3 regions of the Ligilactobacillus sp. JN-6 (Y).1 genome follow, and region 2 is predicted to be linked to each of the others. Evidence: a T-box and tRNA genes for the amino acid it is inferred to sense, from the RefSeq annotation. Region 2 holds a T-box; the other regions hold tRNA genes.
The links. A T-box is a leader RNA that pairs with one kind of tRNA and senses whether it is charged. The one in region 2 lies ahead of AC3XNE_RS10760 (valine--tRNA ligase), so its partner is inferred to be a tRNA-Val.
Positions count from the first base shown of each region.

Region 1: it has a tRNA-Val gene. The T-box ahead of AC3XNE_RS10760 (valine--tRNA ligase) is inferred to sense a tRNA for this amino acid. The anticodon was not compared.
Region 3: it has a tRNA-Val gene. The T-box ahead of AC3XNE_RS10760 (valine--tRNA ligase) is inferred to sense a tRNA for this amino acid. The anticodon was not compared.

Region 1 covers NZ_CM176599.1:1,857,447-1,863,638, reverse strand. The annotation lists tRNA gene AC3XNE_RS08720 (tRNA-Asp) at 92-165, opposite strand; tRNA gene AC3XNE_RS08715 (tRNA-Met) at 172-245, opposite strand; tRNA gene AC3XNE_RS08710 (tRNA-Glu) at 264-335, opposite strand; tRNA gene AC3XNE_RS08705 (tRNA-Ser) at 346-433, opposite strand; tRNA gene AC3XNE_RS08700 (tRNA-Ile) at 437-511, opposite strand; tRNA gene AC3XNE_RS08695 (tRNA-Gly) at 531-601, opposite strand; tRNA gene AC3XNE_RS08690 (tRNA-Phe) at 615-687, opposite strand; tRNA gene AC3XNE_RS08685 (tRNA-Asp) at 727-800, opposite strand; tRNA gene AC3XNE_RS08680 (tRNA-Met) at 804-877, opposite strand; tRNA gene AC3XNE_RS08675 (tRNA-Ser) at 888-977, opposite strand; tRNA gene AC3XNE_RS08670 (tRNA-Ile) at 1,015-1,088, opposite strand; tRNA gene AC3XNE_RS08665 (tRNA-Met) at 1,107-1,180, opposite strand; tRNA gene AC3XNE_RS08660 (tRNA-Pro) at 1,198-1,271, opposite strand; tRNA gene AC3XNE_RS08655 (tRNA-Arg) at 1,277-1,350, opposite strand; tRNA gene AC3XNE_RS08650 (tRNA-Leu) at 1,363-1,448, opposite strand; tRNA gene AC3XNE_RS08645 (tRNA-Gly) at 1,461-1,532, opposite strand; tRNA gene AC3XNE_RS08640 (tRNA-Thr) at 1,536-1,608, opposite strand; tRNA gene AC3XNE_RS08635 (tRNA-Lys) at 1,680-1,752, opposite strand; tRNA gene AC3XNE_RS08630 (tRNA-Val) at 1,760-1,832, opposite strand; rRNA gene rrf (5S ribosomal RNA) at 1,842-1,958, opposite strand; rRNA gene AC3XNE_RS08620 (23S ribosomal RNA) at 2,049-4,972, opposite strand; rRNA gene AC3XNE_RS08615 (16S ribosomal RNA) at 5,193-6,192, opposite strand, start outside.
Region 2 covers NZ_CM176599.1:2,293,947-2,300,138, forward strand. The annotation lists gene radC (RadC family protein) at 1-184, opposite strand, end outside; gene AC3XNE_RS10750 (HAD family hydrolase) at 233-883, opposite strand; gene AC3XNE_RS10755 (bifunctional folylpolyglutamate synthase/dihydrofolate synthase) at 901-2,208, opposite strand; gene AC3XNE_RS10760 (valine--tRNA ligase) at 2,376-5,036, opposite strand; T-box leader at 5,182-5,389, opposite strand; gene thiI (tRNA uracil 4-sulfurtransferase ThiI) at 5,444-6,192, opposite strand, start outside.
Region 3 covers NZ_CM176599.1:4,052-10,243, reverse strand. The annotation lists rRNA gene AC3XNE_RS00090 (23S ribosomal RNA) at 1-2,888, shown strand, start outside; rRNA gene rrf (5S ribosomal RNA) at 2,979-3,095, shown strand; tRNA gene AC3XNE_RS00080 (tRNA-Asn) at 3,105-3,177, shown strand; tRNA gene AC3XNE_RS00075 (tRNA-Ser) at 3,188-3,277, shown strand; tRNA gene AC3XNE_RS00070 (tRNA-Glu) at 3,287-3,358, shown strand; tRNA gene AC3XNE_RS00065 (tRNA-Val) at 3,363-3,435, shown strand; tRNA gene AC3XNE_RS00060 (tRNA-Asp) at 3,450-3,523, shown strand; tRNA gene AC3XNE_RS00055 (tRNA-Phe) at 3,568-3,640, shown strand; tRNA gene AC3XNE_RS00050 (tRNA-Tyr) at 3,645-3,727, shown strand; tRNA gene AC3XNE_RS00045 (tRNA-Trp) at 3,738-3,811, shown strand; tRNA gene AC3XNE_RS00040 (tRNA-His) at 3,818-3,890, shown strand; tRNA gene AC3XNE_RS00035 (tRNA-Gln) at 3,899-3,970, shown strand; tRNA gene AC3XNE_RS00030 (tRNA-Cys) at 3,993-4,063, shown strand; tRNA gene AC3XNE_RS00025 (tRNA-Leu) at 4,112-4,196, shown strand; gene AC3XNE_RS00020 (ammonium transporter) at 4,631-5,929, shown strand; gene nrdD (anaerobic ribonucleoside-triphosphate reductase) at 6,117-6,192, shown strand, end outside.

The DNA of each region.
Region 1 (6,192 bases), 440 kb from region 2:
TCACTCGAATTCGATGAGGCAACTATGTAGTTTTCAATTCCTACACAAAAAAACCATTCCCAGAAGGAATGGCAAATTTATATAGTCACAACGGTCCTAACCGGATTTGAACCGGTGATCTCCTGCGTGACAGGCAGGCGTGATAAACCCCTACACCATAGGACCAAAAAATTGCGGGAGCAAGATTTGAACTTGCGACCTTCGGGTTATGAGCCCGACGAGCTACCAGACTGCTCCATCCCGCGATAATATAAATATTAAAGTGACCCGTACGGGATTTGAACCCGTGTTACCGCCGTGAAAGGGCGGTGTCTTAACCACTTGACCAACGGGTCATAACAAATACGGAGAAGGAGAGATTCGAACTCTCGCGCCGTTTTACCGACCTACACCCTTAGCAGGGGCGCCTCTTCAGCCACTTGAGTACTTCTCCAAATGGGCCTAAATGGACTCGAACCATCGACCTCACGCTTATCAGGCGTGCGCTCTAAACCAGCTGAGCTATAGGCCCATAACGACATGTAGTCGTAAGCGGGTAACGAGAATCGAACTCGCGACAACAGCTTGGAAGGCTGTGGTTTTACCACTAAACTATACCCGCATTTTAGAATGAATGGCGCGGGACGGAATCGAACCGCCGACACACGGAGCTTCAATCCGTTGCTCTACCGACTGAGCTACCGAGCCATCAATGTTTAACCTGAGTCAATAGGACTCAAAATTAAGCGGTCCTAACCGGATTTGAACCGGTGATCTCCTGCGTGACAGGCAGGCGTGATAAACCCCTACACCATAGGACCGAATTGCGGGAGCAAGATTTGAACTTGCGACCTTCGGGTTATGAGCCCGACGAGCTACCAGACTGCTCCATCCCGCGATAATATAAAAGGAGGATAAGAGATTCGAACTCTTGCGTGGTATGACCCACCTGACGGTTTTCAAGACCGTTCCCTTCAGCCAGACTTGGGTAATCCTCCATAAATAGTTTCATACGATAAAAATCCATTGAAACTATGGACCTTGTAGGACTCGAACCTACGACAGGACGGTTATGAGCCGTCTGCTCTAACCAACTGAGCTAAAGGTCCAAGCTCTGGTATGAAAAATCGCGGCAGGGGGGATCGAACCCTCGACCTCCCGGGTATGAACCGGACGCTCTAGCCAGCTGAGCTACACCGCGATAAAAAAACATATTAATCGGGAAGACAGGATTCGAACCTGCGACCCCCTGGTCCCAAACCAGGTGCTCTACCAAGCTGAGCTACTTCCCGATCAATGCACCCAGTAGGAGTCGAACCTACAACCTTCTGATTCGTAGTCAGACACTCTATCCAATTGCGCTATGGGTGCATATAATCAAAATGCCGAGGACCGGAATCGAACCGGTACGGTGATCACTCACCGCAGGATTTTAAGTCCTGTGCGTCTGCCTGTTCCGCCACCCCGGCAGTATTTTGACAAGCGGAAGACGGGATTCGAACCCGCGACCCCCACCATGGCAAGGTGATGTTCTACCACTGAACTACTTCCGCATATGCCGACTAGACGATTCGAACGCCCGACCCTCTGATTACAAATCAGATGCTCTACCAACTGAGCTAAGTCGGCAAACTTGTAAAGACAACTTTATCAGTTTACCAAACAGATAACCGCTTGTCAAGATTATCATGGGATAATAATGAGTCGTGACAGGCTCGAACTGTCGACCCTCTGATTAAAAGTCAGATGCTCTACCAACTGAGCTAACGACTCAAGAAAATGGAGGATACAGGGCTCGAACCTGTGACCCTCTGCTTGTAAGGCAGACGCTCTCCCAACTGAGCTAATCCTCCAAAAAACAAGCGCGGCAGCTACCTACCCTCACAGGGGGCGATCCCCCAACTACTCTCGGCGTAACGAAGCTTAACTGCTGTGTTCGGCATGGGAACAGGTGTAGCCTTCGTGCCCTCACCACCGCACTCGTATTTCTTTCTTTGAGAGATCCGCTCCCTCAAAACTGACTAACATTCATCCTTGCTCGCTGCTTTCACCGAGTCCTGCGCCACTCTGTGGTCAAGTCCTCGACCGATTAGTAATGGTCCGCTCCATGCCTCGCGGCACTTCCACTGCCATCCTATCTACCTGATCATCTCTCAGGGGTCTTACTTCCAGAAAGGAATGGGAAATCTGATCTTGAGGTGAGTTTCGCACTTAGATGCTTTCAGCGTTTATCTCGACCACACTTAGCTACCCAGCGCTGCCTTGGGCAAGACAACTGGTACACCAGCGGTGTGTCCATCCCGGTCCTCTCGTACTAAGGACAGATCCTCGCAAATTTCCTACGCCCGCGACGGATAGGGACCGAACTGTCTCACGACGTTCTGAACCCAGCTCGCGTACCGCTTTAATGGGCGAACAGCCCAACCCTTGGGACCGACTACAGCCCCAGGATGCGATGAGCCGACATCGAGGTGCCAAACCTCCCCGTCGATGTGGACTCTTGGGGGAGATAAGCCTGTTATCCCCAGGGTAGCTTTTATCCGTTGAGCGATGGCCCTTCCATGCGGGACCACCGGATCACTAAGCCCGACTTTCGTCCCTGCTCGACTTGTCAGTCTCACAGTCAAGCTCCCTTCTGCCTTTACACTCTGCGAATGATTTCCAACCATTCTGAGGGAACCTTTGGGCGCCTCCGTTACCTTTTGGGAGGCGACCGCCCCAGTCAAACTGCCTACCAGACACTGTCTCCCGCCGGGATCAACCGGCGCGGGTTAGAGTGTTCATACAACGAGGGTAGTATCCCACCACTGCCTCCCACGAGACTAGCGTCCCGTGTTCTACGGCTCCTACCTATCCTGTACAAGTTGCACCAACACCCAATATCAAGCTACAGTAAAGCTCCATGGGGTCTTTCCGTCCTGTCGCGGGTAACCCGCATCTTCACGGGTATTATAATTTCACCGAGTCTCTCGTTGAGACAGTGCCCAGATCGTTACGCCTTTCGTGCGGGTCGGAACTTACCCGACAAGGAATTTCGCTACCTTAGGACCGTTATAGTTACGGCCGCCGTTTACTGGGGCTTCGATTCTGAGCTTCGCTCACGCTGACTCATCCTCTTAACCTTCCAGCACCGGGCAGGCGTCAGCCCCTATACATCATCTTACGATTTTGCAGAAACCTGTGTTTTTGATAAACAGTCGCCTGGGCCTATTCACTGCGGCTGGTCGTCAGACCAGCACCCCTTCTCCCGAAGTTACGGGGTCATTTTGCCGAGTTCCTTAACGAGAGTTCACTCGCTCACCTGAGGATACTCTCCTCGACTACCTGTGTCGGTTTGCGGTACGGGTGGACCGATCCTTGCTAGGAGCTTTTCTCGGCAGTGTGACCTGACTTCCTTCGCTACTTAAATTTCGCTCCCCATCACAGCTCATCTTCCGCCAGGAAAAGCATTTGACTCGTCCTGCAACTCGCTGCTTGGACGTGCACTTCCAGCTGCACGCTCCGTTAGCCTCCTGCGTCCCTCCATCGCTCAAACAGACCGGTCCAGTACAGGAATCTCCACCTGTTGCCCATCGCCTACGCCTTGCGGCCTCGGCTTAGGTCCCGACTGACCCTGGGAGGACGAGCCTTCTCCAGGAAACCTTAGTCTTACGGTGGGTCAGATTCTCACTGACCTTGCGCTACTCATACCGGCATTCTCACTTCTAAGCGCTCCACCGGTCCTCACGGTCCGGCTTCTGCGCCCTTAGAACGCTCTCCTATCACCCGACCTGACGGTCGGATCCACAATTTCGGTAATGTGTTTAGCCCCGTTACATTTTCGGCGCAGGATCACTCGACTAGTGAGCTATTACGCACTCTTTGAATGGTGGCTGCTTCTGAGCCAACATCCTAGTTGTCTGTGCGATCCCACATCCTTTTCCACTTAACACATATTTAGGGACCTTGATTGGTGGTCTGGGCTGTTTCCCTTTCGACTACGGATCTTATCACTCGCAGTCTGACTCCCGGGACAAGATCAGTGGCATTCGGAGTTTATCTGAATTCAGTAACCCCAGACGGGCCCCTAGTCCAAACAGTGCTCTACCTCCACGATCCTTAACTCCCGAGGCTAGCCCTAAAGCTATTTCGGAGAGAACCAGCTATCTCCAAGTTCGTTTGGAATTTCACCGCTACCCACACCTCATCCCAGCATTTTTCAACATACACGGGTTCGGTCCTCCGGTGCGTTTTACCGCACTTTCAACCTGGACATGGGTAGGTCACTTGGTTTCGGGTCTACGTCAACGTACTCAGTCGCCCTGTTCAGACTCGCTTTCGCTGCGGCTCCGGTCTTTCCACCTTAACCTGGCACGTTAACGTAACTCGCCGGTTCATTCTACAAAAGGCACGCCATCACCCCTTAACGGGCTCTGACTAATTGTAGGCACATGGTTTCAGGAACTGTTTCACTCCCCTCCCGGGGTACTTTTCACCTTTCCCTCACGGTACTGGTCCACTATCGGTCACTAGGCAGTATTTAGCCTTGGGAGATGGTCCTCCCGGATTCCGACGGAGTTTCACGTGCTCCGCCGTACTCAGGATCCTGGACTGAGGAAGGACTGTTTCGCTTACGGGGCTGTCACCCTGTCTCGCCGGCTTTCCCAAGCCGTTCAGCTACAGTGCTTCTTGCTAACTCAAATGTCCAGTCCTACAACCCCAAGAAGCAAGCTTCTTGGTTTGGGCTGTCCCCCGTTCGCTCGCCGCTACTAAGGGGATCGATCTTTCTTTCTGTTCCTGCAGGTACTTAGATGTTTCAGTTCCCTGCGTCTGTCCTCGCCTGACCTATGTATTCAGCCAGCGATCATGACTCGTTACAGTCATCGGGTTGCCCCATTCGGAGATCTCCGGGTCATTGCTTACTTACAGCTTCCCGAAGCATATCGCAGTTAGTCACGTCCTTCATCGACTCCTAGTGCCAAGGCATCCACCATGCGCCCTTCCTAACTTGACCTGACATTTATCGTAGATAAATGGGTCATGAGTTTGCGTTTACTACTTCATTTTGAATTCTTGTTTGAAACTCTTTCAAACGCGGTGTTCTCGGTTTAATAAAATTATTGATCAAGAAATAAATGTTATTCAGTTTTCAAAGAACGGATCTGAGAGTAGACCTCTCAAAACCAAACAAAGTTTCTGTACAAATCGTGTGAGTTTCCGTAATTTTTCCTTAGAAAGGAGGTGATCCAGCCGCAGGTTCTCCTACGGCTACCTTGTTACGACTTCACCCCAATCATCTGTCCCACCTTAGACGGCTGGCTCCAACTGGTTACCGCACCGGCTTTGGGTGTTACAAACTCTCATGGTGTGACGGGCGGTGTGTACAAGGCCCGGGAACGTATTCACCGCGGCATGCTGATCCGCGATTACTAGCGATTCCGACTTCACGTAGGCGAGTTGCAGCCTACGATCCGAACTGAGAACGACTTTCAGAGATTAGCTGAACCTCGCGGTCTCGCGACTCGTTGTATCGTCCATTGTAGCACGTGTGTAGCCCAGGTCATAAGGGGCATGATGACTTGACGTCATCCCCACCTTCCTCCGGTTTGTCACCGGCAGTCTCGCCAGAGTGCCCAACTGAATGCTGGCAACTGACAATAAGGGTTGCGCTCGTTGCGGGACTTAACCCAACATCTCACGACACGAGCTGACGACAGCCATGCACCACCTGTCATTTTGTCCCCGAAGGGAAATGCTGATCTCTCAGATGGTCAAAAGATGTCAAGACCTGGTAAGGTTCTTCGCGTTGCTTCGAATTAAACCACATGCTCCACCGCTTGTGCGGGCCCCCGTCAATTCCTTTGAGTTTCAATCTTGCGATCGTACTCCCCAGGCGGAATGCTTAGTGCGTTAGCTGCGGCACCGAAGGGCGGAAACCCTCCAACACCTAGCATTCAGCGTTTACAGCGTGGACTACCAGGGTATCTAATCCTGTTCGCTCCCCACGCTTTCGAACCTCAGCGTCAGTTACAGACCAGAGAGCCGCTTTCGCCACTGGTGTTCTTCCATATATCTACGCATTTCACCGCTACACATGGAGTTCCACTCTCCTCTTCTGCACTCAAGTCTCCCAGTTTCCAATGCACTTCTCCGGTTAAGCCGAAGGCTTTCACATCAGACTTAAAAGACCGCCTGCGTTCCCTTTACGCCCAATAAATCCGGACAACGCTTGCC
Region 2 (6,192 bases):
ACTGCATCTGTTCTAGATCTTCACATTGAGAAAAAAATTTCCCTGTAATAGCCGCTGCATCTCTCTTAGAAAAAGCGCTGCAACATACGCAAAACAGTAATTCACGGTCAGTCAACTCCTGCGTCCCAAAATGTGCGATTTGATCAGTCAAATATTCTATGTCTAACGAATTTATAAGTGTCATTTTTACCCCTCCATGTAATACATACGCAGAAAAGATAAATTTTCATTTTTAATTTATGCTGTTTTTTAATTCGGCCAAATCACTAAAAACACCCCAAGTATTTTGAGAATCATAACTTGTTGGCTGGATCAGGTCAGGTACCATCGCCACCGGGATCCCTGCCCGATTTGCGGCTACTATCCCATTATGTGAATCCTCGATCACCAACGTTTTATTTTTAGCAGGTCCGCCTGCTTTTTGCCATGCTTTATCGAAAATTTCCGGGGATGGCTTAGCTTGTTTGACATCATTCGCAGAAACGATCGATTCAAAGCCGAGGTCCATTTTCAATGTTCGTAAGTAAAAATCAATTTGGTGACGATCATTGCTTGATGCCAACACATATGGTGTTTCTGTCTTCTGCAGATGACTGGATAAATCAAGAAAGCCTTTTTTTAATTCCATCTTGCCGGCAGAAACAAGTGGGTCGATCAAATCAAAGCTCCGTTTAATAAATTGATCAATTAAATTTGCATCTCCAAAATCGGCTGTCATTGCTTCTATCATCTGTGCATTGCCAGCACCAATAAATCTCCGGTAATATTCCATCGAATATTCCATTCCCAATTCATCGGCCGCCATTTTATTGGCCATATAATAAACCTTCTCCGAATCGAAGACCACACCATCCATATCAAAAATAACTAGTTCTGCTTTCAAATTCATACTCCTAACCTTTACTTAAAATATCTACGAACTTCACTGACAAAATATAAAGATCCCGTGATCAATAACATATCATCTGCGTCCATTTTGTTTACCAGGGTCACTAACGCCTCATCCCATTCTTCAAGCATTGGGACCTCAGACCATTCACTGTTTAATTCATCTTGTGCAAAAGTCGCTCGCGGCGCACTAAAACTAGTCAAAACAACTGTTACATTGGGCAACTGCTCCAGTTGCGCGATCATTTCGTTGAACTGTTTATCTTTCAATATCGCCAACAAAACATATACCTTTTGCTGTGAGAACTTTCTGCTGATAGTTTGACAGACCCCTTTGATCGCCGGTAAGTTATGTGCACCATCTAAGACTATCAGCGGTTCCTCGTTAACTTTTTCAAACCTGCCTGGCCACTGTGTTTTCTTCAAATACTTTTTTAGCTGATCTGATCGAGACCCATGAAAATAACGTGCCATCAATACAAAAAAAGCAGTCAATGACACTGCTGCATTTTCGACCTGGTAACCACCGATCATCTGTATCTGAACATTTTTCAAAACGTGTTCTTGAAATTGATAGTCAAAAGTTTCTCCCCAAAAATTATGTGGCCGTTTTATCCTTACCAAAAAATCGCGATCTAGTAAGTACGACTCCGAGCCCATGGCCTGGCTCTTATCTTTGATCACTGACTGGGCGTCTTGTGGCAAATTTCCACAGACGACCGGTATACCTGACTTTATGATCCCCGCTTTATTTTCTGCGATCTCAGTTAGTGTATTACCCAGGAGCTGCATATGGTCCATCCCAACTGAAGTTATTACTGAGACTAAAGGAGTAATAATGTTAGTTGAGTCATAGGTACCTCCGATGCCGACCTCGACTATCAAAAGATCCGGCCGATGCTTACTAAAATATAAGAACATCATAGCTGTTAGGACTTCAAATTCAGTTGGTCCTCCACCGTCATCGGCATACTCCTGGTCCAACTTGTCCACCACGGGAAGGATCTCTTGTACCAATGCTACTATCGTTTCATCACTGACCATCTCTTTGTTCATTGAAATTCGCTCGTTAAACTTTTCAATAAAAGGTGAAGTGAAAGTTCCTACATCATATCCTTGACCCATCAACAAATCACGCAAATAAGCAGTCACAGACCCTTTGCCATTAGTTCCTGTAATATGGATCATTTGTAATTTTTCTTGCGGGTCACCCAGTAGCTTCGCAAAACGACGCATCCGTTTTAAAGTCGGATATTTAACAAACTTGTGTCTGCCATGTATAAAATCCAGCGCTGCTTGATAATCATTTATTTTATCCATAATATTATCCCTTTGTCTCCTTAAGAACTCATACTTTCCAGGTCCCGTCTAAAATATTAGATATAAATTATCTACTCAAACATTGGAGAACAATTCTATCATAGGCATTGTACTGTTCTCAAAAAAACAAGGAAAACTTCCCCGGTTTTCCTTGTTTTACCGCTTATTTACAACTCTTTTTTTACTTCACTGAGTCGGGATCTAGTTGTGGCCAGCTTTTCTTGATAGCCGCTTAATTTCTCTTTTTCTTCGGCAACTACTTGTTCAGGCGCGTTGCTAACAAATCCCTGATTACTCAATTTCTTTTCGCCACGTTTAACTTCGTTTTCTAATTTATCGATCTCTTTTTGTAATCTTTGTACCTCCTGGGTCAAGTCCACCAAACCAGCAAGTGGGATGTAGATCTCCGCTCCACCGATCACTGCTGTCATTGCCAAAGTAGGAGCGTTAACATCGGCTCCGATCTGCAAGGCTTTAGAATGACAAAAACGTTCGATATAATCTTGATTATCTTCAAAGATCTTTGCCGTTTCCGAAGATGTAGTCTTGATCAAAATATCAACTGATGATGATAGTGGAGCATTAGCATCCGCACGAATATTGCGAACAGCTTTGATCAGTTCGATCAAGTTTTCCATGCCTTTTTCAGCCGCTTCATCACGATAGTCTTCGTTTTCTCTAGGATAAGCAGCTGTCACTATTGATTCTCCTTCATGCGGCATAGCCAGCCAGATCTCTTCGGTCACAAAAGGCATAATTGGATGTAATAGCCGCAACGTTTGATCCAAAACATAACATAAAATATTTTGTGTATTGTGTTTAAGCGATTTGTCCTTACCATAGAAATCTTCCTTAGCCATTTCAATATACCAGTCACAAAGATCATTCCAGATAAAGTTATATAAGGCACGACCAGCTTCGCCAAACTCAAACTGATCAAATAAACGTGTAACTTCATGGATAGTCGTATTCAATCTACTTAAGATCCACTTATCAGCTAATTGCCACTCATTTTTAGCAGGTAACTGGGCGGAAGTGTCTTCATCAAAGTTCATAATAGCGAACCGACTAGCATTCCAGATCTTATTGATAAAGTTCCAAGCTGAATCCATCTTCTTGTATGAGAAACGAATATCTTGTCCTGGCGTCGAACCAGTAGCTAAAAACCAGCGTAAGGCATCTGCCCCATACTTTTGAATAACATCCATTGGATCGATACCATTGCCTAAAGATTTACTCATCTTACGGCCTTCTTCATCCCGGATCAAGCCATGGATCAAAACATTCTTAAATGGTCGACGACCAGTGAATTCCTTACTTTGGAAGATCATCCGAGAGACCCAAAAGAAAATAATATCATAACCAGTGACCAAGGTATCTGTCGGGAAGTAACGCTTAAAATCGGGCGCTTCTTCATTAGGCCAACCCATAGTTGAAAATGGCCACAAAGCGCTCGAGAACCATGTATCTAAAACATCTGGATCTTGCTCCCAATTTTCAAGATCACTTGGAGCTTCTTCACCGACATACATCTCACCCGTTTGCTTATGGTACCATGCTGGGATCTGATGTCCCCACCAAAGCTGTCTTGAAATGACCCAATCGTGAACATTTTCCATCCATTGAGTAAATGTATGCTCAAAACGGCCAGGAACAAAATTGACTCTATCATCAGTTTGCTGATTTTTTAAGGCTGCTTCAGCTAAAGGCTTCATTTTGACAAACCATTGAGTCGATAACCGTGCTTCAACTTGTACACCAGTCCGCTCTGAATGCCCAACGCTATGAACGATCGGTTCTTCAGACAAAAGATAATTTTGCTCTTTCAAATCTTTGACGATCGCTTCTCGAGCTGAAAAACGATCCATACCCGCATATTTACCTGCTTTTTCGTTGAGTGTAGCATCTTCGTTCATAGTATTGATACGTTCAAGATTGTGACGATTACCGACCTCAAAGTCATTAGGGTCGTGAGCAGGCGTGATCTTGACCATTCCGGTCCCAAACTCTGGATCAACATACTGATCAGCAATGATCTCCAAGTGGCGCCCATTTAATGGGAGAACAACTTCTTTGCCGACTAATTCCTTATAACGTTCATCTTTAGGATTAACGGCGATCGCAACATCACCCAGCATCGTTTCCGGCCGTGTCGTAGCTATCTCGATATAATCTTTTCCATTAAAAGTAGTTCCGTCAATAAACGGATATTTAACATGGTAAAAAGCACCTTTGTCATCTTGATGGATAACTTCAATATCAGAAAGTGCAGTCCGTGCTTTCGGATCCCAGTTGATAATATATTCGCCCCGGTAGATCAGGCCCTTTTCGTATAATACCACAAAGACCTTACGGACAGCTTTTGAAAGTCCTTCATCAAAGGTAAAACGTTCTCGACTATAGTCCAAGGATAAACCAAGCTTAGCCCATTGTTGTTTGATAATATCTGCGTACTCGTCTTTCCATTCCCAAACTTTATCAACAAACTTCTCACGACCAAGGTCATAACGCGACACACCACTTTTAGCCAAACGAGCTTCAACTTTTGCCTGTGTTGCGATACCAGCATGATCCATTCCAGGAAGCCACAACGTATCAAAGCCTTGCATCCGCTTTTGGCGAACTATCATGTCCTGTAAAGTTGTGTCCCAAGCATGACCCAAATGCAGTTTACCAGTAACGTTTGGCGGAGGGATAACGACCGAATAAGGTTGCGCTTTAGTATCTCCACTGGGTTTGAATAGATCTTCAGCTATCCATTTTTTGTAACGACCACTTTCAACAGCCGTTGGGTCGTATTTCGTTGACATATTAATATCTTTAGCCATCTGATCGATCCTTTCTACTATTCCATTTATTTTTAAAAAGCCTTAAACTTCTTTTCAAACCAACTTCTGTTATCTGCGCTATTTCTAAGTAGATCTTGACTTGATTTTTTGACTCAATAGCCAAAAAAAGCACTGTCATCCATCAAATTAGGACGACAGTGCCGTGGTACCACCTAAATTGGGCCATTAAACCCCACTTAAATACTGTGTTAACGGATAGAAGATCCGGTCATTTCTACTATGAGTTCAAAACGACAGCTAGCAAGCTACAATCAATGGTTCACTGAAATGTTACAGCACCCATTTCTCTCTAAAAGTGAGCACCCACTGATCCTCTCGGTCAAAGCTTTATGAAATAATTTTAACCTTGCCTCTAACATACGTCAAGGACAAATAATTTGCCATTACTAAAGTAATTCAGCAAACGAATCTTCTTGTGCATTCAAATAATGCTCATCACTGCCGATCTCTGTCACCTTTATACCAGCCAAGGCACGTTCGATCAATCCATCTACATCCAACTTACTTTCATATTCACGTGCTCGCTCGATACGCGGTTTAGTTTTTGGTGCACTCGGAGCAAAAACTGTACAGCAGTCTTCGTAAGGCATGATAGATAGTTCAAAAGTATCGATCTGTTCTGCAACTTTGATAATATCATTTTTATCCATAGAAACTACTGGACGCAACACAGGCATTGAGGTCACCTCATTGATCGCAGCCATACTTTCCATTGTTTGTGAAGCAACTTGTCCCAAAGATTCGCCATTAAAAATTGCTAAGGCATCTCTTTTTTTGGCGACCTCTTCGCAAAGTCGTAACATGAAACGACGTTGGATAGTCATCAAATAACTTGCAGGAACATCGCTTTTTACTGTTTCTTGAATCTCAGTAAATGGGACTTGAATAAATTTGATCTTGCCAGCATAAGGGGCTAACTTAGTCGTTAATTCCTTAGCTTTATTCAAAGCTTGTTCACTTGTATACGGCGGACTATAGAAATGAACCATTTCCAAAGAAACACCACGTTTTAACGCTAGATAACCTGCCACGGGAGAATCGATCCCACCAGAAAGCATCAAAAGCCCCTTACCAGCTGTCCCTACCGGTAAGCCTCCGGCACCAGGAATCTGTTCATATGAAAGATAGATCCCAT
Region 3 (6,192 bases), 160 kb from region 2:
CACTAGGAGTCGATGAAGGACGTGACTAACTGCGATATGCTTCGGGAAGCTGTAAGTAAGCAATGACCCGGAGATCTCCGAATGGGGCAACCCGATGACTGTAACGAGTCTTGATCGCTGGCTGAATACATAGGTCAGGCGAGGACAGACGCAGGGAACTGAAACATCTAAGTACCTGCAGGAACAGAAAGAAAGATCGATCCCCTCAGTAGCGGCGAGCGAACGGGGGACAGCCCAAACCAAGAAGCTTGCTTCTTGGGGTTGTAGGACTGGACATTTGAGTTAGCAAGAAGCACTGTAGCTGAACGGCTTGGGAAAGCCGGCGAAACAGGGTGACAGCCCCGTAAGCGAAACAGTCCTTCCTCAGTCCAGGATCCTGAGTACGGCGGAGCACGTGAAACTCCGTCGGAATCCGGGAGGACCATCTCCCAAGGCTAAATACTGCCTAGTGACCGATAGTGGACCAGTACCGTGAGGGAAAGGTGAAAAGTACCCCGGGAGGGGAGTGAAACAGTTCCTGAAACCATGTGCCTACAATTAGTCAGAGCCCGTTAAGGGGTGATGGCGTGCCTTTTGTAGAATGAACCGGCGAGTTACGTTAACGTGCCAGGTTAAGGTGGAAAGACCGGAGCCGCAGCGAAAGCGAGTCTGAACAGGGCGACTGAGTACGTTGACGTAGACCCGAAACCAAGTGACCTACCCATGTCCAGGTTGAAAGTGCGGTAAAACGCACCGGAGGACCGAACCCGTGTATGTTGAAAAATGCTGGGATGAGGTGTGGGTAGCGGTGAAATTCCAAACGAACTTGGAGATAGCTGGTTCTCTCCGAAATAGCTTTAGGGCTAGCCTCGGGAGTTAAGGATCGTGGAGGTAGAGCACTGTTTGGACTAGGGGCCCGTCTGGGGTTACTGAATTCAGATAAACTCCGAATGCCACTGATCTTGTCCCGGGAGTCAGACTGCGAGTGATAAGATCCGTAGTCGAAAGGGAAACAGCCCAGACCACCAATCAAGGTCCCTAAATATGTGTTAAGTGGAAAAGGATGTGGGATCGCACAGACAACTAGGATGTTGGCTCAGAAGCAGCCACCATTCAAAGAGTGCGTAATAGCTCACTAGTCGAGTGATCCTGCGCCGAAAATGTAACGGGGCTAAACACATTACCGAAATTGTGGATCCGACCGTCAGGTCGGGTGATAGGAGAGCGTTCTAAGGGCGACGAAGCCGGACCGTGAGGACCGGTGGAGCGCTTAGAAGTGAGAATGCCGGTATGAGTAGCGCAAGGTCAGTGAGAATCTGACCCACCGTAAGACTAAGGTTTCCTGGGGAAGGCTCGTCCTCCCAGGGTCAGTCGGGACCTAAGCCGAGGCCGCAAGGCGTAGGCGATGGGCAACAGGTGGAGATTCCTGTACTGGACCGGTCTGTTTGAGCGATGGAGGGACGCAGGAGGCTAACGGAGCGTGCAGCTGGAAGTACACGTCCAAGCAGCGAGTTGCAGGACGAGTCAAATGCTTGTCCTGGCGGAAGATGAGCTGTGATGGGGAGCGAAATTTAAGTAGCGAAGGAAGTCAGGTCACACTGCCGAGAAAAGCTCCTAGCAAAGATCGGTCCACCCGTACCGCAAACCGACACAGGTAGTCGAGGAGAGTATCCTCAGGTGAGCGAGTGAACTCTCGTTAAGGAACTCGGCAAAATGACCCCGTAACTTCGGGAGAAGGGGTGCTGGTCTGACGACCAGCCGCAGTGAATAGGCCCAGGCGACTGTTTATCAAAAACACAGGTTTCTGCAAAATCGTAAGATGATGTATAGGGGCTGACGCCTGCCCGGTGCTGGAAGGTTAAGAGGATGAGTCAGCGTGAGCGAAGCTCAGAATCGAAGCCCCAGTAAACGGCGGCCGTAACTATAACGGTCCTAAGGTAGCGAAATTCCTTGTCGGGTAAGTTCCGACCCGCACGAAAGGCGTAACGATCTGGGCACTGTCTCAACGAGAGACTCGGTGAAATTATAATACCCGTGAAGATGCGGGTTACCCGCGACAGGACGGAAAGACCCCATGGAGCTTTACTGTAGCTTGATATTGGGTGTTGGTGCAACTTGTACAGGATAGGTAGGAGCCGTAGAACACGAGACGCTAGTCTCGTGGGAGGCAGTGGTGGGATACTACCCTCGTTGTATGAACACTCTAACCCGCGCCGGTTGATCCCGGCGGGAGACAGTGTCTGGTAGGCAGTTTGACTGGGGCGGTCGCCTCCCAAAAGGTAACGGAGGCGCCCAAAGGTTCCCTCAGAATGGTTGGAAATCATTCGCAGAGTGTAAAGGCAGAAGGGAGCTTGACTGTGAGACTGACAAGTCGAGCAGGGACGAAAGTCGGGCTTAGTGATCCGGTGGTCCCGCATGGAAGGGCCATCGCTCAACGGATAAAAGCTACCCTGGGGATAACAGGCTTATCTCCCCCAAGAGTCCACATCGACGGGGAGGTTTGGCACCTCGATGTCGGCTCATCGCATCCTGGGGCTGTAGTCGGTCCCAAGGGTTGGGCTGTTCGCCCATTAAAGCGGTACGCGAGCTGGGTTCAGAACGTCGTGAGACAGTTCGGTCCCTATCCGTCGCGGGCGTAGGAAATTTGCGAGGATCTGTCCTTAGTACGAGAGGACCGGGATGGACACACCGCTGGTGTACCAGTTGTCTTGCCCAAGGCAGCGCTGGGTAGCTAAGTGTGGTCGAGATAAACGCTGAAAGCATCTAAGTGCGAAACTCACCTCAAGATCAGATTTCCCATTCCTTTCTGGAAGTAAGACCCCTGAGAGATGATCAGGTAGATAGGATGGCAGTGGAAGTGCCGCGAGGCATGGAGCGGACCATTACTAATCGGTCGAGGACTTGACCACAGAGTGGCGCAGGACTCGGTGAAAGCAGCGAGCAAGGATGAATGTTAGTCAGTTTTGAGGGAGCGGATCTCTCAAAGAAAGAAATACGAGTGCGGTGGTGCGGGCACGAAGGCTACACCTGTTCCCATGCCGAACACAGCAGTTAAGCTTCGTCACGCCGAGAGTAGTTGGGGGATCGCCCCCTGTGAGGGTAGGTAGCTGCCGCGCTTGTTTTATTCCGGCATAGCTCAGTTGGTAGAGCATCTGACTGTTAATCAGGGTGTCGACGGTTCGAGTCCGCCTGCCGGAGTTTTGTTGATGGAGAGTTGTCCGAGTGGCTTAAGGAGCATGATTGGAAATCATGTAAGGGGGGATGCCCTCCTTCAAGGGTTCGAATCCCTTACTCTCCGTAAATAAATGACCCGTTGGTCAAGTGGTAAAGACACCGCCCTTTCACGGCGGTAACATGGGTTCAAATCCCGTACGGGTCATATTGGAGGATTAGCTCAGTTGGGAGAGCGTCTGCCTTACAAGCAGAGGGTCACAGGTTCGAGCCCTGTATCCTCCATTTAATAAGTATTTGGTCCTATGGTGTAGGGGTTTATCACGCCTGCCTGTCACGCAGGAGATCACCGGTTCAAATCCGGTTAGGACCGTTAGAATAAGGTTCATTCTTATTCAATATATGATTGATGTCAATGGCGCGGTAGCTCAGTCGGTAGAGCAACGGATTGAAGCTCCGTGTGTCGGCGGTTCGATTCCGTCCCGCGCCATTATGGAAGGGTAGCGAAGTCTGGCTAAACGCGGCGGACTGTAAATCCGCTCCTTCGGGTTCGGTGGTTCGAATCCACTCCCTTCCATCAATTTTATAGGGATATAGTTCAAGGGCAGAACAACGGTCTCCAAAACCGTCGATGCGGGTTCGATTCCTGCTATCCCTGCCATTTATGGCGGTAGTGGTGAAGTGGTTAACACACCGGATTGTGGCTCCGGCACGCGTGGGTTCGACCCCCACCTACCGCCCTTATTATTGGGGTATAGCCAAGTGGTAAGGCATGGGACTTTGACTCCCACATGCGCTGGTTCGAATCCAGCTATCCCAATAAGGGTTTGATCCTATAAAATGGCGGTATAGCCAAGTGGTAAGGCAGAGGTCTGCAAAACCTTTATCACCGGTTCAAATCCGGTTACCGCCTTTGGTTGCTTTAGGCGCTAACGTATAGTATAATTAGTTTTGTTGTTATGCCGGTGTGGCGGAATTGGCAGACGCGCTGGACTCAAAATCCAGTTCCCGTTGAGGGAGTATCGGTTCGACCCCGATCACCGGTATTTATATATATCTATCAGTAGTAAACGTCTAGAAATAGGCGTTTTTTTTTATCCAGAAAAACTATCCAAAAGATTAAATGACCTTGAGTTGGTAAGTGGTGTTTGGTAAGCCGTGTTCAATCGGACGGATTTTATAGGAGTATTGAAAATTATATAATTACCTCATAAATTAGGTTGAGGTGATTTTTTTGGAAGATAAGTGTGATTTTCCACGAGCTAAGCTCGACGCTCTGCGACAAAATGTAAACAGTGTTTCTCTTTGATCAACCAGTGTACTGTGAGCCAATGTAAATTGAAATAGAAGTATACCAAATGTAAAAAGATGTAACACAAATCTCCTTAAATAAGACTGTACCAACAAAAAAATTGACTAAAGTATTGCATACCGCTCGTAATATGTTAGAATTTATAACATACATTTGAGGAGGATGCATATGAACGCAGTGAACACAACTTTTTTAATACTTGCAACAATCTTGGTTTTTAGCATGACACCAGGGCTGGCTTTCTTTTATGGGGGATTGGTTTCAAAAAATAACGTAGTAAATACCATGTTATCAGTATTTGTACTTTGTGGTCTGTCTGTAGTCTTATTTATTGCGGTTGGTTATGAGCTTTCATTTGGAGCTGACATCGGTGGAGTGATCGGGCACGTATCTCATTTCTTTTTGAGCGGCTTCGACCTCAATGCTGTCAAAGATCCACAAATGGGATTGACCCATGCAATTTTTCTGGCATTTGAGATGATGTTTGCGATCATTACACCTGCTTTATTTGTTGGCTCTATCGTGGGACGGATGCACTTTAACTTCTTGATGATCTTTGTTATTTTTTGGAGCTTATTTGTTTATTATCCTATGGTACATATGGTTTGGACACCAAATGGTTTACTGGCATCATTAGGAGTTTTGGATTTCGCTGGCGGGACTGTTGTTCATATCAATGCTGGTGTAACTGCATTACTACTTTCACTATTTCTCGGGCCGCGTTTGAAAAAGAATGATGAACATTATAATTTATCGTGGGTTTTGTTAGGTACTGCGATCTTATGGATCGGATGGTATGGTTTTAATGCTGGATCGGCTTTTTGGGTGGATAATGTTGCGTTGAATGCATTTTTAACGACTACTGTTGCTACGGCTGTAGCAATGTTAACTTGGCTCTTATTAGAAGTCTTTTTAAAGGGGAGACCAACTCTAGTAGGTGTGTGTACCGGTGCTTTGTGTGGCTTGGTCGGAATTACCCCCGGTACGGGTTATGTAACTAATACGGGCGCGTTTTTTATCGGCGCTTTGTGTGCTGTCGGCAGTTATTTCTTTGTAAATTCTGTCAAGCCGCGTTTAAAATTCGATGATCCGTTGGATGCATTTGGCTGTCATGGTGTTTCCGGTATCATTGGTTCGGTCTTGGTCGGAGCTTTTGCCACACATAAGGTCAATTCAGTTGTTGTCGATAATGGTTTTTTCTACGGTGGTGGATTTAAATTAATTGGGATCCAGTTACTGGGAACCGTGATCAGTATCGCCTTTACTGCTATCTTGGTAACAATAATTATTATGGCCTTAAAGAAATTCGTTCAGATGCGAGTTTCTCAGGCAGACGAAAATGTTGGGTTGGATGTTAGTTTACACGGAGAAAAAGCTGATTACCAGATCGATTCGCATTTCCATGATGTTTCAAACTATCACGAAGAATTTAAGGGTCAGTTATCTCGTTTTAATAAGAGGACTTGAAAAAATTTTAACGAAGGGCATGTCCGTTTGAAGGACATGCCTTTTTTTATGCGCCAAAGATTATATCGTGTGAAATTTGTATTGGATATCTATATATAGTATGATACTGACTGTTGAAAGACAATATCTTGTGAATCAATAGTGCGAGATCGTCTTACATGATGCAAGAAGGGGGATAATCGTATTGATGGACGTTAAGAAGCATTTAAAAATAAAAGTTAATTTACCAAAAGAAGTAGTAAAACGTGATGGTTATCCAGTGA